Regions from separate parts of the Streptomyces sp. NRRL F-5650 genome, predicted to be linked through region 1. Evidence: riboswitches for the same ligand, from Rfam matches in the RefSeq annotation. Region 1 holds a riboswitch; each other region holds the start of a gene.
What was found. Region 1 has a riboswitch for cyclic di-AMP ahead of IG88_RS0119220 (transglycosylase SLT domain-containing protein). Riboswitches for the same ligand answer to the same signal wherever they lie in the genome.

Region 1 (4,038 bases):
CCTTCGCGTCGCACTCCCGCAGCGGGGCCAGCGCGGCGCGGGCCTCCTTGGCGTACCGGACGGTGTCCTTGCGCGCCTGCTCCAGTGCGGGGTGGGCGCGCAGCAGGCGCAGCGCCTCGGCGTGCCGGGCGTCGTCGCTCAGGTCGGAGTCGAGCAGCTCGCACAGGGCGACGTCCTCGGCGAGCCCCAGCCGGGCCGCCCGCTCGCGCAGCCGCAGTACGGGCAGGGTGGGGATGCCCTCGCGCAGGTCCGTGCCGGGCGTCTTGCCGGACTCGTCGGAGTCGGAGGCGATGTCCAGGACGTCGTCGGCGAGCTGGAAGGCGACACCGAGCCGCTCGCCGTACTGGGTGAGCACGTCGACCACCGTCTCGTCGGCGCCGGACATCATCGCGCCGAAACGGCAGGAGACCGCCACCAGCGAGCCGGTCTTGCCGCCCAGGACGTCCAGGTAGTGGTCGACCGGGTCGCGGCCGTCCTGCGGTCCCGCCGTCTCCAGGATCTGGCCGGTGACCAGCCGCTCGAACGCGAGGGCCTGGACACGGACGGCCTCGGGTCCGAGGTCGGCGAGGATCTGCGAGGCGCGGGCGAAGAGGAAGTCGCCGGTGAGGACCGCGACCGAGTTGCCCCAGCGGGTGTTCGCGCTGGGCACCCCGCGCCGCACGGCGGCCTCGTCCATCACGTCGTCGTGATACAGCGTGGCGAGGTGGGTCAGCTCCACGACCACGGCCGAGGGCACGATCCCCGGGGCGTAGGGGTCGCCGAACTGGGCCGAGAGCATCACCAGCAGCGGCCGGAACCGTTTGCCGCCGGCCCGCACCAGGTGCTGGGCGGCCTCCGTGATGAACGGCACCTCGCTTTTGGTTGCCTCAAGCAACCCTTCCTCGACAGCAACCAATCCGGCCTGGACATCGGCTTCCAGAGCCTGGTCCCGCACGCTCAGCCCGAACGGCCCGACGACGGTCACGAGGGGTCTCCTGTCTGCTGGTGTCTACTGGCGATTACCTGGTTTGTCGATAGGTCGCTGCCACCACTCAAGTCAGCGTATCCGGTCACGTTTCGATCACCGCTAGCGCCCACCGTTACAGGCCGGTCGGAATCAGATCATGAACGGTATGTTTTTGATCAGGTGATATGAGCAGATTTTGATCGATATCGCCAGACGGACGAGCCGGACCCCGGACCGGACGGACGGGACCCCGGACGGGCGGCACCCCCGGAGGGGACGAGCGGGCCGGACAGGACGAGCGGGCCGGAAGCCGCCGTCCAAGATCCCACCACTTCCCACAACGGCACGCACCCCCGGAACGTCACCCGATCGACATGCGCGCCCACACCCCGCACCACTGCCGCCGACCGGCACCCACGGGCCCACCCGCGGTCGCACTCCACACCCCACTTCCCCCTCTCCCGCGCCCGACACCCGAAGCCCTCCCGACCCGCGGCCGATTGGGGAATGATTGCGCTTAATGCCCGTTTTGCCGCGCTTGTTGAGTCCAGTGAGTTGGCTCACTCCGGCCCGCCTGCGGACAACCTCGCCGCAACCTGTGCCCTCCCTTTGCCCCACAAGCCAGTTGAGGCTTGGCAACCGCAAACGATCAAGAGCCTCAAACGGCCCAGACCAAGGTCAACTAGCACGTTGGGTGATTCCTGCACTTGTTCCGGACATGTGCTCTCGCATACGTTCCCGGCCTGTCGGGCGGACGCCGAATCCTGCCACCGCCCGTCGCACCGTCATCCACCCAACACACTCGCCGGCAGGAGCGGGGGACCCAAGGTAAGTCGCCGCACCGGTCACCACCGGGGCGGCTCGGGGTGAAGCCGTACCCGTCAGGGCGCGGCCGGGCACCTCCCCGCCCGAACCCGACAGCTCACCTCGCAGGCGTAAGGAGAGGGACACAGCATGTCTGCCAACGGTCTGAACCGTCACGCCCGCACGGGCCGCCTCGCCCGCAAGCTCGCCGTGGCCGGCACCGGTGCCGCGGTGCTCGCGCTGCCGCTCATCGGCGCCACCACCGCCTCCGCCGCCCCGGCGGCCGCCACCACCGCCGCCACGGCGACGACGACGTACCCGAACAACCTCGACGGCTGGATCCGCGAGTCGCTCGCCATCATGGCGCAGCACGGCATCCCCGGGACCTACGACGGCATCCACCGCAACATCATGCGGGAGTCCTCCGGCAACCCGTACGCCATCAACAACTGGGACATCAACGCCGTCAACGGCACCCCGTCCAAGGGCCTGCTCCAGGTGATCGACCCGACCTTCCAGGCGTACCACGTGCCCGGCACCTCCTGGGACCCGTACGACCCGGTCGCCAACATCACCGCCGCCTGCAACTACGCGGCCGACCGCTACGGCTCGATGGACAACGTCTTCAGCGCGTACTGAGCCGCGCCGCCGCGGCATCGCGGCCGGGAGACGCCGCGGCAGCGCGGCTAGGAGACACCGAAGATCCGCTCGAGGACGACGGCCACGCCGTCGTCCTCGTTCGTCGTGGTGACCTCGTCGGCCACCGCCTTGAGTTCCGGGTGGGCGTCGGCCATGGCGACGCCGTGGGCCGCCCACTGGAACATGGGAATGTCGTTGGGCATGTCTCCGAAGGCGATCGTCCGCCGCCGCTCCAGGCCGAGGTGCTCGGCGGCCAGCGCCAGACCGGTCGCCTTGGTGATGCCGCACGACTGGAGTTCGACCGTGCCGGGCCCCGACATGGTGACCGTCGCGAGGGAACCGACCACCGCGCGCGCCGTCGCCGCCAACTCGTCGTCGGTCAGCTCGGGGTGGCGCAGCAGCACCTTGCTGATCGGCGTGGACCACAGCTCCTCGCGCCGCTCGACGCGCACCGCGGGCAGAGTGGGGTGGGGCATCAGGTAGCCCGGCTCGATGAGGGTCAGCCCCCCGACGCCGTCCTGGTCGACGGCGGCGGACACCTGGCCCACCTCCGCCTCGATCTTGCCGAGCGCGGTCTCGGCCAGTTCCCGGTCCAGGGTGACGGACCACAGCATGCGGTGGGCGCCGGCGTCGTACACCTGCGCGCCCTGCCCGCAGACCGCGAGCCCCGTGCAGCCGAGGCGGTCGAGCAGGGAACGCACCCGGGGGGCCGGCCGGCCCGTCACCACCAGGTGCCGCGCACCCGCCCCGGCGACCCGCGCCAGCGCGGCCAGCGACCGGTCGGAGACGGTGTCGTCGCCGCGGAGCAGCGTGCCGTCCAGGTCGGTGGCGACTAGGGAATACGTGGTGCGGTCCATGATCAGAGAATACGGACACCGCACCCTTCGGACTCACCCGCGACCGCTTCCGAACGAGGACGTAGCGAGTGCCTTCGAACCCGGCCGCGGATGCACGCGGACGCCCGATCGTGCACACAACCTGACACATCATCGGCTGAGCCACTCCGGGCTTCCGCGCCGGTGAGCGGCGCCGCGGGGGCCCGGGCGCCGCTCACCGGCCACGCCGCGCGCCGCCTGCGGCCACGCCGGGGCGCCCCCTCCGGTCGCACTGCCCAAGACCGGTGCCTCACCCGTAACGTGGCCCGCACGACACACAGCGCGCACGGCGCACATGGCGAGCACGAAAGCGAGGCAGCACCCGATGCCCCCCTTCGATGTCCCCGAGGGCGACCCCTTCGGCCCGCACAACCTTCCGTACGGCGTGTTCTCGATCCCCGGCTCACGGGAGCGGACGGTGGGCGTCCGGCTCGGCGACCACGTCCTCGACGCGGGCGCGGCGGCCCACGCGCTCGGCTCGCCGTACGCGTCCCTGCTCGCGCGGCCCACCCTCAACCCCCTGCTGGCCGCCGGGCGCACGGCCTGGTCGGACGTGCGGCGGGCGCTGACGGCGTGGCTGACGGTGCCCTCCCACCGCGAGACCCTCGAACCCCTCTTCCACCCGCTGTCGTCGGTGACCCTGCACCTGCCCTTCGAAGTCGCCGACTACGTCGACTTCTACGCCTCCGAGAACCACGCCAGGAACGTCGGCCAGATCTTCCGCCCCGACGCCGCCGACTCCCTCACCCCGAACTGGAAACACCTCCCGATCGG
Region 2 (4,038 bases), on a different contig from region 1:
TGAGCGTGCTGCACACTCCTTTCCGCGGGGCTTTTGCCTCTGAGGCAAGGAATTTGCCCGTCGGGCAAATCTCGGGCTGAATGGAGGCATGAGCTCCTCCGAGACCGGCCCCGCCGAGGGCGCGGTCGCCGCCGTCGCGCCCCAACTGCGTGAACTGCGGCGGCGGGCCGCCCTCACCCTCGAGGCCGCGGCCCGCGCCGCGGGGCTGTCGCCCGCCCACCTCTCCCGTCTGGAGACCGGGCAGCGCCAGCCCTCGCTGCCGATGCTGCTCGCCCTCGCCCGCGTCTACGGTACGACCGTCGCCGGGCTGCTGGGCGAGACGGCCGCCGACCGGGACGCCGTCGTGCGCGCCGCGGACATGGAACCCACCGCCGCGGGCGGCTGGACGTACTACCGGGCGGGCGCGCCGGGCCGTGGCATGCAGGCCCTGCGGGTCCAGGTGCCCCACGGCTCCCAGGGCGACGTCGTGCGGGTGCACCCCGGGGAGGAGTGGCTCCACGTCCTGCGTGGGCGGCTGCGGCTGCGCCTCGGAGACACCGAGCACCGGCTCACCGCCGGGGACGGCGCCCACTTCGACTCCATGACCCCGCACCGGATCGCGGCCCAGGACCCCGACGGGGTCGAGCTGCTCTTCGTCCACACCCTGCTGCAGAGCCCGACGGCCGCGCTGTGCCTCGGCCCGACCCCTGGAGAGACGCCATGAGTGCCATCGAGGACAAGTTCCCGCGCGCCCTGTGGGTGCGGCTGGTCATCTACATCGCCCTGGGGCACGTCTTCGGCGGCTTCCTCTACCTGCTGTTCGAGGTGGGCGCCAAGTAACGCCCCGTCCGCGGGCGGGCGGCTCAGTCCACCATGCGCTCGCGCAGGCGCTCCCGGGTCCCGGGAGTGAGCCGCAGCCCTTGCTCCAGGTAGGCGTCGACGCCGCCCCAGGTCTCCTCGATCGTCTCGAAGGCCGCCGCCAGGTACTCGGCGCGCGCGTCGAAGAGGGGGCTGAGCAGCTCCATGACCTCGGGGGAGTAGGCGGAGGCGGCGGAGCTGCTGCGGTGCACCTTGTAGCGGCGGTGCGTGGCGTTGGACTTCAGGTAGTCCTCGACGATCGCGTCGCGCTCGACGCCCAGGGCGAGGAGGGTGACCGCGATCGACAGGCCCGCGCGGTCCTTGCCGGCCGCGCAGTGCATCAGCGCGGGCACGCTGTCCTCGGCGAGCGCGTGCAGGATCCGGGAGTGCTCCGCGGTGCGCTCGGTGACGATCGAACGGTAGGAGGCGATCATCCGGCGGGCGCCCTTGCCGTCGCCGAGGATCCCGTGCAGTTGGCCGAGGTCTCCGTCCCGGACCATCTTCCAGAACTCGGCCCCGTCCGCCGGGTCGCTCAGCGGAAGGTTCACATTGCGCACGCCGGGCAGCTCGACGTCCGGGCCCTCCAGCTTCTGGTCGGCCGCGTTGCGGAAGTCGAAGATCGTGTGCAGGCCCAGCGAGGCCAGGAACGCGGCGTCCTCACCGGTGGCGTGCGCCAGGTGCCCGCTGCGGAACAGCACCCCCTGCCGTACCCGCCGGCCGTCCACGGTCGGCAGTCCGCCCACGTCCCGGAAGTTGCGCACACCGCTCAGCTCGGGTTCGGTCGACGGGACCTGCTGCGTCACGGGGGCTCCTCCCACTCCGTTCCGCCGTCGCTGCTCGCCGGCGGGTGCCACTCGACGATACGGCATGACCAGTACGGGAAAGCAGCTCCGAGTGGGGCATTCCGGGCCGGTAAGCGTCGTCTGTCCGAATTGGTGTCTTGGTGGTAACTGGCCCTGAAATGGCGAAGGGTGGGCAAGAGGTGCGTGAGCAGCGTCATATCCGTGACCGTGCGTTGTCCGTCATGTTCACGTAATTGGGCCGCTTCCCAAGGGAATTCAGGGAAAGCGGTGCGGCGGAAATCGACGCAGTGTTACCGCGTTTTTCCGTAAAGGATCAATGGAAACGCCCGGTGCGCGAACCTCTCGCTTGTTTCCGCGCGTCCCGGTCCCTTACGTTCACCACCGATCCGGACGGACGCCTAATCCTGCCGCCGACCGGAGCCCGTATTCATCCACCACCCGTACACGGCAGGAGCGGGGGACCCACAGGTAGAACTGCCTGTTCCGGTTCCCGGAACGGCTTGGGGTAAAGCCGCGTTCCGGCGCGGCCGGGCATCTCCAGCCCGCACCCGACAGCTCACCTCGCAGGCGCCGGAGAGGAATTCGCCATGCCCGCGAAGGGTAAGCACCGCCGTACCAGGGCCCTGCGCCTGACCCGCACCATCGCCGTCGCCGGAACCGGCGGCGCCGCGCTCGCGCTGCCGCTGCTGGGTGCCGCCGCCGCCAACGCCGCTCCCGCGCACTCCGTTTCCGGGCAGTCCGCGCAGTCCGTTCCGGCGTCGGCCGAGAAGGCCGCCGCGAACGGCTCCGGCAAGAACTCGGATTCCCGGACGTACACCGTGAAGAGCGGTGACTACCTTTCGAAGATCGCCGACGAGCAGCACGTCGACGGCGGCTGGAAGAAGCTCTACGCGGACAACCGCGAGGCCGTCGGGTCCGACCCGTCGCTGATCCACCCCGGGCTCAAGCTCTCGATCGCCGGCAAGGCGGCCAAGTCGTCGGCGCCGTCCTCCGCGCCGTCGCAGAAGACCGCCGAGAAGCCCGCCAAGAAGCCCGCCGAGAAGACCGCCGCCGAGAAGCCGGCGGACGCCGCGACGACCTCCTCCTCCCGGTCCTCGGACACCGGCACCCAGTCCGCGGGCACCACCAGCGGCTACACCTCCCCCGTCGCGGGCGGCACCGTCGGCACCCCGTACCACCAGTCCGGCAGCATGTGGTCCAGCGGCTACCACACCGGCACCGACTTCGTCGTCCCGACCGGCACCTCGCTCAAGGCCGTCGGCGCGGGCACCGTCGTCTCGGCCGGCTGGGGCGGCGCGTACGGCAACCAGGTCGTCATCAAGCTCGCCGACGGCCACTACGCCCAGTACGCCCACCTCTCCTCGCTCTCCGTCTCCGCCGGCCAGTCGGTGACGGCGGGCCAGCAGGTCGGGCTCTCGGGTGCCACCGGCAACGTGACCGGCCCGCACCTGCACTTCGAGATCCGCACCACGCCGGACTACGGCTCGGACATCGACCCGATCGCGTTCCTGCGCTCGCACGGCGTCTCCGTCTGACGACCGGTTCCGCGCGGTCGCCGCGCCCCGAAGGCCGGACCCCGATCCCCGGGTCCGGCCTTCGGCGCACCCGCTGTGCGGCGGACCCGCCCTCCGCCGTATTCCGGAATTGACGAACACTTTAGGAGTGGCTTATCTCACCGCCCGTCAACCCTTTCCTACGGTCGCGTAGGTCACATTCCAAGGTGAATCATGGGCCGACGTGGCAGACGATTCGAAGAGTGACAGCAGAGCAGTGATCGGGTCGTACGTGGCGGTGGGGGACAGCTTCACCGAGGGCGTCGGCGACCCCGGCCCCGACGGCGCGTTCGTCGGCTGGGCCGACCGACTGGCCGTCCTGCTCGCCGACCGGCGCCCCGAGGGCGACTTCACGTACACGAACCTCGCCGTGCGCGGCAGGCTCCTCGACCAGATCGTGGCGGAACAGGTCCCGCGGGTCGAGGCCCTCGCGCCGGACCTGGTCTCGTTCGCGGCGGGCGGCAACGACATCATCCGGCCCGGCACCGACCCCGACGAGGTCGCCGAGCGGTTCGAACGGGCGGTGGCCGCACTGACCGCCGCGGCCGGCACCGTCCTGGTGACCACCGGGTTCGACACCCGCGGGGTGCCCGTCCTCAAGCACCTGCGCGGCAAGATCGCCACGTACAACGGACACGTCCGCGCCGTCGCCGACCGCTACGGCTGCCCCGTGCTGGACCTCTGGTCGCTCCGCGGCGTCCAGGACCGCAGGGCGTGGGACGCGGACCGGCTGCACCTGTCGCCGGAGGGCCACACCCGCGTGGCGCTCCGCGCCGGACAGGCACTGGGCCTGCGCGTCCCGGCCGACCCCGACCAGCCCTGGCCGCCCCTGCCGCCGCGCGGCA
Region 3 (4,038 bases), on a different contig from region 1:
CATCGGCACCGGCAGCAGGTGCGCGTTCGGGCCGCCCAGGTAGCGGAAGAGCGGCAGGTCCGACGCCTCGGAGGCGGCGTGGGCGACGGCCAGGGAGACGCCGAGGATGGCGTTGGCGCCGAGCGAGCCCTTGTTGTCGGTGGCGTCCAGGTCGAACATGGCCTGGTCGATCAGCCGCTGCTCGGTGGCGTCGTAGCCGACCAGCTCCGGGCCGATCTGCTCGATGACGGCGAGGACGGCCTTCTCCACGCCCTTGCCGAGGTAACGGCCCGGGTCGCCGTCACGGAGTTCGATGGCCTCGAAGGCACCGGTGGAGGCGCCGGACGGAACGGCGGCACGCCCGGTGCTGCCGTCGTCGAGGCCGACCTCGACCTCGACCGTGGGGTTGCCTCGGGAGTCCAGGATTTCCCGGGCTACGACGACGTCGATGGACGGCACGAGCATCTCCTTCTTCAATGTGACGCTTCGGTGTGACGCGCGGTCCCGCGGGACCGCGGCGGCTCTGCGGGACCGAGCCTAACCGGCTCCGGGCGATCGGCCAGCCGATCGCCCACCCGCTGGACAGAACCGAGAGTAAATTGTTTCCGAACGGAACAAAGACGTTTCCGGAAACCGGACGGCGCCCGCGCGCACGGGACGCGAAAAATCCCGCCCCGGTGCGTACGGGGGAACACGCACCGGGGCGGGAGTCGCGGGAGCCGCGCCCCTTACTTGAGGTGCAGCATCTGGCCCGGGTAGATCAGGTCGGCGTCGTCGACGATGTCGTCGTTCAGCTTGAACAGCTTCGCCCAGCCGCCCTTGACGTCGTGCGCGTCGGCGATCGAGCTGAGGGTGTCGCCCTTGACGACCTTGTACTCGCCGTCACCCTTCTCGACCTTCTTGCCGGTCGGGGTGGTGACGGTCTTCTTCTCGGCCTTCGGCTCGCTCTTCTGCTGCGCGGCGGGGCGCTCGGCGGAGCGGGACGCCTTCTGCTCGGTGGAGCGCTCGGCGGTGGAGCCGCTGCTCTGGCTCTGGGAGCTCTGCGAGCTGCCGGAGCCGCTGTCCTGGGAGCCGCCACCGGTGTACGCGGCGCCCGACAGGCCGGTGCCGCAGACCGGCCAGGCACCCTTGCCCTGGCCCGCGAGCACCTTCTCGGCGATCTGGATCTGCTGGGCCTTGCTCGCCTGGTCGGCGGTGGAGGCGTACTGCGTACCGCCGTAGGCGGCCCAGGTGGAGGCGGAGAACTGCAGACCGCCGTAGTAACCGTTGCCGGTGTTGATGGACCAGTTGCCGCCGGACTCGCACTGGGCGACGGCGTCCCACTCGGACGCGGTGGCGGCGGAGGCGTTGCCGGCCGCCATCAGCGGGGCGGCGACGGCGGCACCGGTGACACCGGCGACGGCGATGACACGGGTGGCCTTGGACGGACGACGGTGCTTGCCCTTGCCGGAAAACAGCATGGTTGATCCCCTCACCGACGCCTGCGAGGTGAGCTGTCGGGTTCGGGCCGGTTGAGTTGCCCGGCCGGGTCCCTCCCGGGACTCGGCTTCACCCCTAGCCGCTCCGGCTCAACTGCCCGGCGCGGCGCTTACCTTGGGTCCCCCGCTCCTGCCTGCGGCGCTTGACGCGACGACTGTTCCCGTACGGCCGCTGGCAGGATTCGGCGTTGCGGCTGTCGGGGCCCGCGGTGGCGAGCGGTCATGACCGTAGACACGCGCTCCGCGGTTTTTCAAAGACGATCACGGCTTCTGAGACCTATCTCTCACGAGATCCAAAAGGGACATACAGCCTCTAACCGTGACGTGAACTCCCCCTACTTTTCGTCCGATTCGCCCGTGACCGTGAGCGTCTGACCGGGGAGGATGTGGTCCGGGTCGGCGCCGACCACCTTCTTGTTGTCGGCGTAGAGCGCACGCCACCCGCCGTCGAGGTCAAGGGAGTCGGCGATGGCCCAGAGGTTGTCGCCCGAGCGGACCGTGTACGAACCGTCCCCGGACTCACGCGGCTCGCCGTCGCGCGAGGCGTGCCGCCCCGCCGACCCGTCGGCGCGCCCCGGGTCCGCCGCACCCTCGTCCGCGCTGTCGCCGCGGTGCCGGCCGGAGCCGGACGAGCCTCCGTCGCCCGGCTGTTCCGCACGGGCGCCCGCGCGGGATTCGGCCGATGTGTCCGACTTGGTGGAGGAGTCCGCGTCCCCGGACGGGGTTGCCGAGGGAGAGTCGGACGACGGCGAAGAAGAGGGCGAAGGGGACGAAGAGGGCGCCTTGGACGTCGACTCGGGAGCCTCACTCGCGCCGGCCGGATCCTCCGTGTCCGCCGAGGAGGAGGAACCGGACGACTCGGACGACTGCGACGACCCGGGCGTTCCGGTGGTCTTGGGCGTCTCGGACGGCTGGGACGACTCGGAACCGTCCGTCTTCCCCGACGCGTCCGAGCCCTCCGACGCACCGTCACCCGCCGCGTCCGAGCCGCCGCCCCCCGAGCCGTTGCCCAGGCCGGCCAGCAGCCCGCAGGTCGGCCAGGCGGCGATGCCCTGGTCCGCGTACATCTTCTCGGCGATGCGTATCTGCTGCGACCGGCTGGCCTCGTCGGCGCTGGGGGCGTAGTCGAGGCCGCCGTAGCTCTCCCAGGCCTCCTGGGAGAGCTGGAGACCGCCGTAGTACCCGTTGCCGCTGTTCTGGCTCCAGGCGCCGCCGGTCTCGCACTCGGCCACCTGGTCCCAGGTCCCCGAACCGGCCGCGTGCGCGCCGGTGGCGCCGAGCAGCGGGATCGCGATGGCGGAGCCGGTCACTCCGGCGGCGACGACCAGGGCGGGAGCCTGGCGGGGGCGACGGTGACGACCGTTCCCGGAGAGCATGCGAGGACCTTTCACGAGACGACGGGGGCCACGCGGCGGATGACGCTCGACACCACGTTGATCCGTGAACGTATAGGGAGATCATCACTTGTCACAAGTTCATGCCGCGCAGATCACGTGAAGATCACAAACCTGAGCGCGTGTCACGTTTGCGTGGACGCCCCGCCGTTGCCGGCCGACGGGGCGGACGGTGTGAACGACACGGGCAGCGTGCGCAGACCCCGCATGATGAGGCCGCCGCGCCACCGGAGTTCGGCCGGGTCCGCGGCGAGGCGGAGGTCGGGCAGCCGGGTGAGGAGCGTGGCCAGCGCCGTCTGCCCCTCCAGCCGGGCGAGCGGGGCGCCGAGGCAGTAGTGGATGCCGTGGCCGTACCCGAGGTGCTGGTTGTCCCGGCGGGCGAGGTCGAGGGTGTCCGGGTCGGTGAACCGCTCCGGGTCCCGGTCGGCGGCGGCCAGGACGACGAGAACGGGGTCGCCCGCCGCGACCTCCTGCCCGCCGATGCGCAGCGGGCGGGTGGCGAAGCGCCAGGTGGCCAGCTCCACCGGGCCGTCGTAGCGCAGGAGTTCCTCGACGCCGGTCTCCAGCAGGCCGTGCTCCCCGGCGGCGAGGGAGGTCTGCAGCCGCTCCCGCTGCTCGGGGTGGGTGAGCAGGGCGTAGGTGCCGTTGCCGACGAGATTGACCGTGGTCTCGAAACCCGCGAACAACAGGATGAAGGCCATGGCCGCGACCTCGTTCTCGGTGAGGTGCTCGCCGTGGTCCGAGGCGCGGATCAGGCCGGAGATGAGGTCCTCGCCGGGGACGGGCTCGGGCGACAGCGCGGCGCGCTTGCGGTGGATGAGGTCGGCGAGGTAGCCGCGCATCTTCTTCACCGACCGCGCCACCCCGCCCCGCGGGCCGCCGCCGTGACGGATCATCATGCCCGCCCAGTCCCGGAAGTCGTCCTGGTCCTCCCGGGGGACGCCCAGCAGGTCGCAGATGGCGTAGATGGGCAGCGGGAAGGCGAACTCGTGGATCAGGTCGGCGGAGCCGGTCTCCGCGAACTCGTCGATCAGGCCGTCGGCCAGCTCCTGCACCCGGGGGGCGAACTCGGCCACCCGGCGGGGTGTGAACGCCTTGCTGACCAGCCGCCGCAGCCGGGTGTGGTCCGGCGGGTCGATGTTCAGCAGGTGGGTCATCAGCTCGGCCTTGCGCTCCCCCGGGATGCC
Region 4 (4,038 bases), on a different contig from region 1:
CTGGACCCGGCGGCGCGGTTCTGGCACACGGGTGGGGAGAAGGCGCTGCTGACCACGGACGACGGTGCCCGGAGGGCCCGCGCGCTCGGGATCCGGGCCGAGATCGTCTCCCTGGGGACCGCGCTCGACTGGCACGCCGCGCTGGAGTACCTGCACGACCGGCGGGGCGTGCGACGGCTCATGGTCGAGGGGGGCGGGAGCGTGCACACCCAGTTGCTCCAGCAGGAACTGGCCGACGAACTGCACCTCGTCCTCGCCCCGCTCCTGGTCGGGGACCCGGCCGCGCCCCGGCTGTTCGGGCCCGGTGCCTACCAGAGCGGGCGGCTGCGGCTGGTGGAGTCCCGGCGGATCGAGGACGTCGTGCTGATGCGGTACCGGCCCACCGCACCCGGCACCGGCGTGCGGGTGGCCGCCGCGGACCGGCACTGGCTCGCGCTCGCCTGCGAGCTGGCCGAGCTGTGCCCGCCGTCGGACACCGCCTTCAGCGTGGGGGCGGTCGTGGTCGCCGCCGACGGGAGTGAGCTGGCGCGGGGGCATTCGCGGGAGGGGGGCGACGCGGTCGTGCACGCGGAGGAGGCCGCGCTCGCGAAGATCGCGCCGGACGACCCCCGGCTCGCCCGCGCCACCGTGTACAGCAGTCTCGAGCCCTGTGCCCGCCGGGCCTCCCGGCCCGCGCCCTGTGCCCGGCTGATCCTGGACGCCGGGGTGCGCCGTGTCGTCACGGCCTGGCGGGAGCCGGACACCTTCGTGACGGAGCCGGACGGCAGCGGGGTGCTCGCCGCCGGGGGCGCCGACGTCGTCGTACTGCCCGCGTTCGAGGCCCGGGCCACGGCACCGAACCGGCATCTGGAGCGGTAGGAGGCCCCCGCGGGGATACCGATGTGCATTCCGGTCCCGGGATGACGTACAGTGGTGCACACAACGACGCGGGGTGGAGCAGCTCGGTAGCTCGCTGGGCTCATAACCCAGAGGTCGCAGGTTCAAATCCTGTCCCCGCTACTGAAGGCCGAGGGCCGGAATCCGAAAGGGTTCCGGCCCTCGGTGCGTTCCTCGGTGCGTTCTCCTCTCCGGCGCCTCCGTCATCCGGTCGGCCCCCCACCGCTCGCCGCCCGCCCCCGCTCCCGGAAACCTGGACTCCTGGACGGCAAGCGGCAAGCGGCACGCGGACGTGCGGGGTGGCGGGAGACGAGTGGTGCGGCCAGGTGACGTGGACGACGAGGGAGCGGTCGCCAGAGCCGGCGGCCGGCTCCCCGGTGATCCCGCCCCCGACCCCGGCCTCGGCGACGACGAGCCGCCCGCCGGGCCGCCGCCGCGCCGCCGGGCCGGGTTCCGGCGGGCCTTCGTGCTCGCGCTCCCCGTCCTGCTGATCGCCGTCGCCATCCTGTACGACATCCTCACCCCGAGATACTTCACCGCCGGCCCCCTCTACGCGGCCGCGCCCCTGATCGCCGCTCCGGTCTACTCGCGGCGCGGCACGGTGCTCACGGGCGTCACCGTCGTCGTCGCGGTCATCGGGCTGCAGCTCGCCAAGGGCGTCATCCGCTACGTCGACTCCCTCACCGAGCTGATCACCATCGCGACGGTCGCCGTGCTCGCCGTCCTGGTGAACGGCTTCGTCCGGCGCGCCGGCGCACGCCTCGTCTCCGTCCGTGAGATCGCCGAGGCCGCCCAGCGCGCCGTGCTGCCCGAACCCGCCGAGCGCATCGCCGGTTTCGAGATCGCCGTCTGCTACGAGGCCGCGCAGGCCGACGCCTTCATCGGCGGCGACCTGTACGCGGTGCAGGACAGCGCCCGCGGCGTCCGGCTCATCGTCGGCGACGTGCGGGGCAAGGGCATGGGCGCGGTGGCCGCCGTCGCCGTCGTGATCGGCGCCTTCCGCGAGGCCGCCGAGCAGGAGGCGACGCTGGAGGCGGTGGCGCAGCGTCTGGAGCGGGCCCTGGCGCGCGAGGGCACCCGGCGGGACGGACTGGACGCCTTCGAGGGCTTCACCACCGCGATCCTCGCCGAACTCCCGCACGGCGACGGGACCGTACGCATCGTCAACCGCGGCCACCCGCCGCCCCTGATGCTGCACGCCGACGGCAGCGTCGGCCCGCTGCCCGCCCGCGAGTCGGCGCTGCCGCTCGGCATGGGCGAGCTGGGGGTGTGGCCCGACCGGGCGGAGGAGGCCGACTTCCCCGGTGGGGCCACGCTGCTGCTCTACACCGACGGACTGACCGAAGCCCGGGACGCCAAGGGCGAGTTCTACGATCCGCAGGCGCGGCTGGCGGGCCGTGCCTTCCGGGATCCGGCGGCGCTGCTCGACGCCCTCGCCGAGGACGTGCGCAGGCACTCGGGGGGCGGCATGGCGGACGACATGGCGCTGCTCGCCGTGCGCCGGCCCCGGCGCGGGGACCAAGATCAATGTCACGAGCCGTGACGGCCCGGTCCCCCTCCGCATAACAACTGACACACCGTCAGAACGCAGTGGCGTGAAGAGGAATACTGAGGGGCGGTCAACTCGCCCGGGTTTCACCGGTCGTGAGGTGTATGTACCGGCCGTTTCCGTTAATGATCAAGCGGAATGGCTTGGAATCCGAGCCCCCCGTCTATTAACGTTCGATAACGCAGCGCGGTCGTCCCAGCCGTCACAGAAGGCGGCTCCGTGCGCACGCGCCGAATCCCGCAAGGGAACCGGGGAACCATCACATTGGGGTGAATCGGGCGTGTGGCGCCGTGGAAACACGGTCGGCACACACCCGTAGGAGACCTTCCTGCTCCGAACCCGTCAGCTAACCCGGTAGGCGGAAGGAAGGAAAGGAGTACGCCCACGTGGCGTCCAACCGGCCTGCCCCCGAGGCCCCGTTCGTACCCACCGGGCACGGCACCGACACCTTCGGCTACGACGCCCCCCGCGCCGAAGAGGGTCCCTGGGAGGAGTGGAACCCCACCGCGGAGTCCATCCGCCCCGTGCGCGGCCGGCACCGCGTCGCCAAGCAGCGCGGCGGACTCGCCCGCAGCTCCACCGTCCTCGGCGTCGGTGTCATAGCCGCAGTCGGCGCGGGCGGCATGGCCAGCGCGCAGACCGGCAAGCCGCCGGTCTCCATCTCCCTGCCCGACCTGCCGAACGTCGGCTCGCTGATGCCCGGCGGCGAGGAGCCGGAGCCCGAGGGTTCCGCCACCCCGCTCAGCGGCATCACCCAGGCCGTCGCCGCGGACACCTCGCAGAACACGGACGCCGCCGGCGCCGGTGAGTCGCTGCGGGCCCGGATCATGGCGCAGGCCGAGCAGCAGCAGGCCCAGGTCGAGACCAAGGCCGCCGCCGAAGCCCAGGCCGCCGCCGAGAAGAAGGCCGCGGAAGCAGCGGCCAAGGCCGCCAAGGAGGCCGAGGAGAAGGCCGCCGCCGCCAAGAAGAAGGCGGAGGAGGAAGCCGCGAAGAAGGCCGAGGCCGAGCGGCTCGCGAAGCTGGCCAAGCAGTTCACGCTGCCGACCTCCTCGTACACGATCTCCTCCACCTTCAACCAGGCCGGCTCCCTGTGGTCCTCCGGCCACCACACCGGCCTCGACTTCGCCGCCCCCACGGGCACCCTGCTCAAGGCGGTGCACAGCGGCACCATCACGTCGGCCGGCTGGGACGGGTCCTACGGCTACAAGACCGTGCTCACCCTCGACGACGGCACCGAACTCTGGTACGCGCACCAGTCGTCCATCAACGTCAGCGTCGGCCAGAAGGTCACCACCGGTGACGTCATCGGCCGCGTCGGCGCCACCGGCAACGTGACCGGCGCCCACCTCCACCTCGAGGTCCACACCGCCGACGGCTCGGGCATCGACCCGATGGCCTGGCTGCAGAGCAAGGGCCTCACCCCCTGACCCACCCCTGGGCGCCCGCTGAACCCCGGCGGTCCTGACGGCCAACCCCCCGACGTCAGGGCTGCCGGTTTGCGGGATCTTTGCGCGCCTGCCGGAATGCCGCGCTCCGCCACGGTCGTTGACCCTTTACATGACTTCTCTGCGCAAGCTCGGCTCCTCCGACCTCGAGGTCTTCCCCCTGGCCCT

Region 2: another riboswitch for cyclic di-AMP. It lies ahead of IG88_RS0122120 (M23 family metallopeptidase); the one in region 1 lies ahead of IG88_RS0119220 (transglycosylase SLT domain-containing protein).
Region 3: another riboswitch for cyclic di-AMP. It lies ahead of rpfA (resuscitation-promoting factor protein RpfA); the one in region 1 lies ahead of IG88_RS0119220 (transglycosylase SLT domain-containing protein).
Region 4: another riboswitch for cyclic di-AMP. It lies ahead of IG88_RS0134735 (M23 family metallopeptidase); the one in region 1 lies ahead of IG88_RS0119220 (transglycosylase SLT domain-containing protein).

What each region holds. Positions count from the first base shown of each region.
Region 1 is NZ_JOGV01000019.1:95,708-99,745, reverse strand. It holds gene IG88_RS0119225 (polyprenyl synthetase family protein) at 1-964, opposite strand, end outside; cyclic di-AMP (ydaO/yuaA leader) riboswitch at 1,740-1,896, shown strand; gene IG88_RS0119220 (transglycosylase SLT domain-containing protein) at 1,901-2,389, shown strand; gene IG88_RS0119215 (HAD family hydrolase) at 2,437-3,246, opposite strand; gene fahA (fumarylacetoacetase) at 3,590-4,038, shown strand, end outside.
Region 2 is NZ_JOGV01000026.1:40,715-44,752, forward strand. It holds gene IG88_RS0122100 (aspartate aminotransferase family protein) at 1-3, shown strand, start outside; gene IG88_RS0122105 (helix-turn-helix domain-containing protein) at 89-703, shown strand; gene IG88_RS38865 (DUF6126 family protein) at 700-819, shown strand; gene IG88_RS0122115 (tyrosine-protein phosphatase) at 843-1,640, opposite strand; cyclic di-AMP (ydaO/yuaA leader) riboswitch at 2,066-2,223, shown strand; gene IG88_RS0122120 (M23 family metallopeptidase) at 2,228-3,175, shown strand; gene IG88_RS0122125 (SGNH/GDSL hydrolase family protein) at 3,411-4,038, shown strand, end outside.
Region 3 is NZ_JOGV01000038.1:70,623-74,660, forward strand. It holds gene eno (phosphopyruvate hydratase) at 1-438, opposite strand, end outside; gene rpfA (resuscitation-promoting factor protein RpfA) at 708-1,439, opposite strand; cyclic di-AMP (ydaO/yuaA leader) riboswitch at 1,443-1,609, opposite strand; gene IG88_RS0128315 (transglycosylase family protein) at 1,793-2,833, opposite strand; gene IG88_RS0128320 (cytochrome P450 family protein) at 2,977-4,038, opposite strand, start outside.
Region 4 is NZ_JOGV01000061.1:58,925-62,962, forward strand. It holds gene IG88_RS0134720 (dihydrofolate reductase family protein) at 1-858, shown strand, start outside; tRNA gene IG88_RS0134725 (tRNA-Met) at 926-999, shown strand; gene IG88_RS0134730 (PP2C family protein-serine/threonine phosphatase) at 1,208-2,419, shown strand; cyclic di-AMP (ydaO/yuaA leader) riboswitch at 2,644-2,800, shown strand; gene IG88_RS0134735 (M23 family metallopeptidase) at 2,812-3,852, shown strand; gene IG88_RS0134740 (aldo/keto reductase) at 3,983-4,038, shown strand, end outside.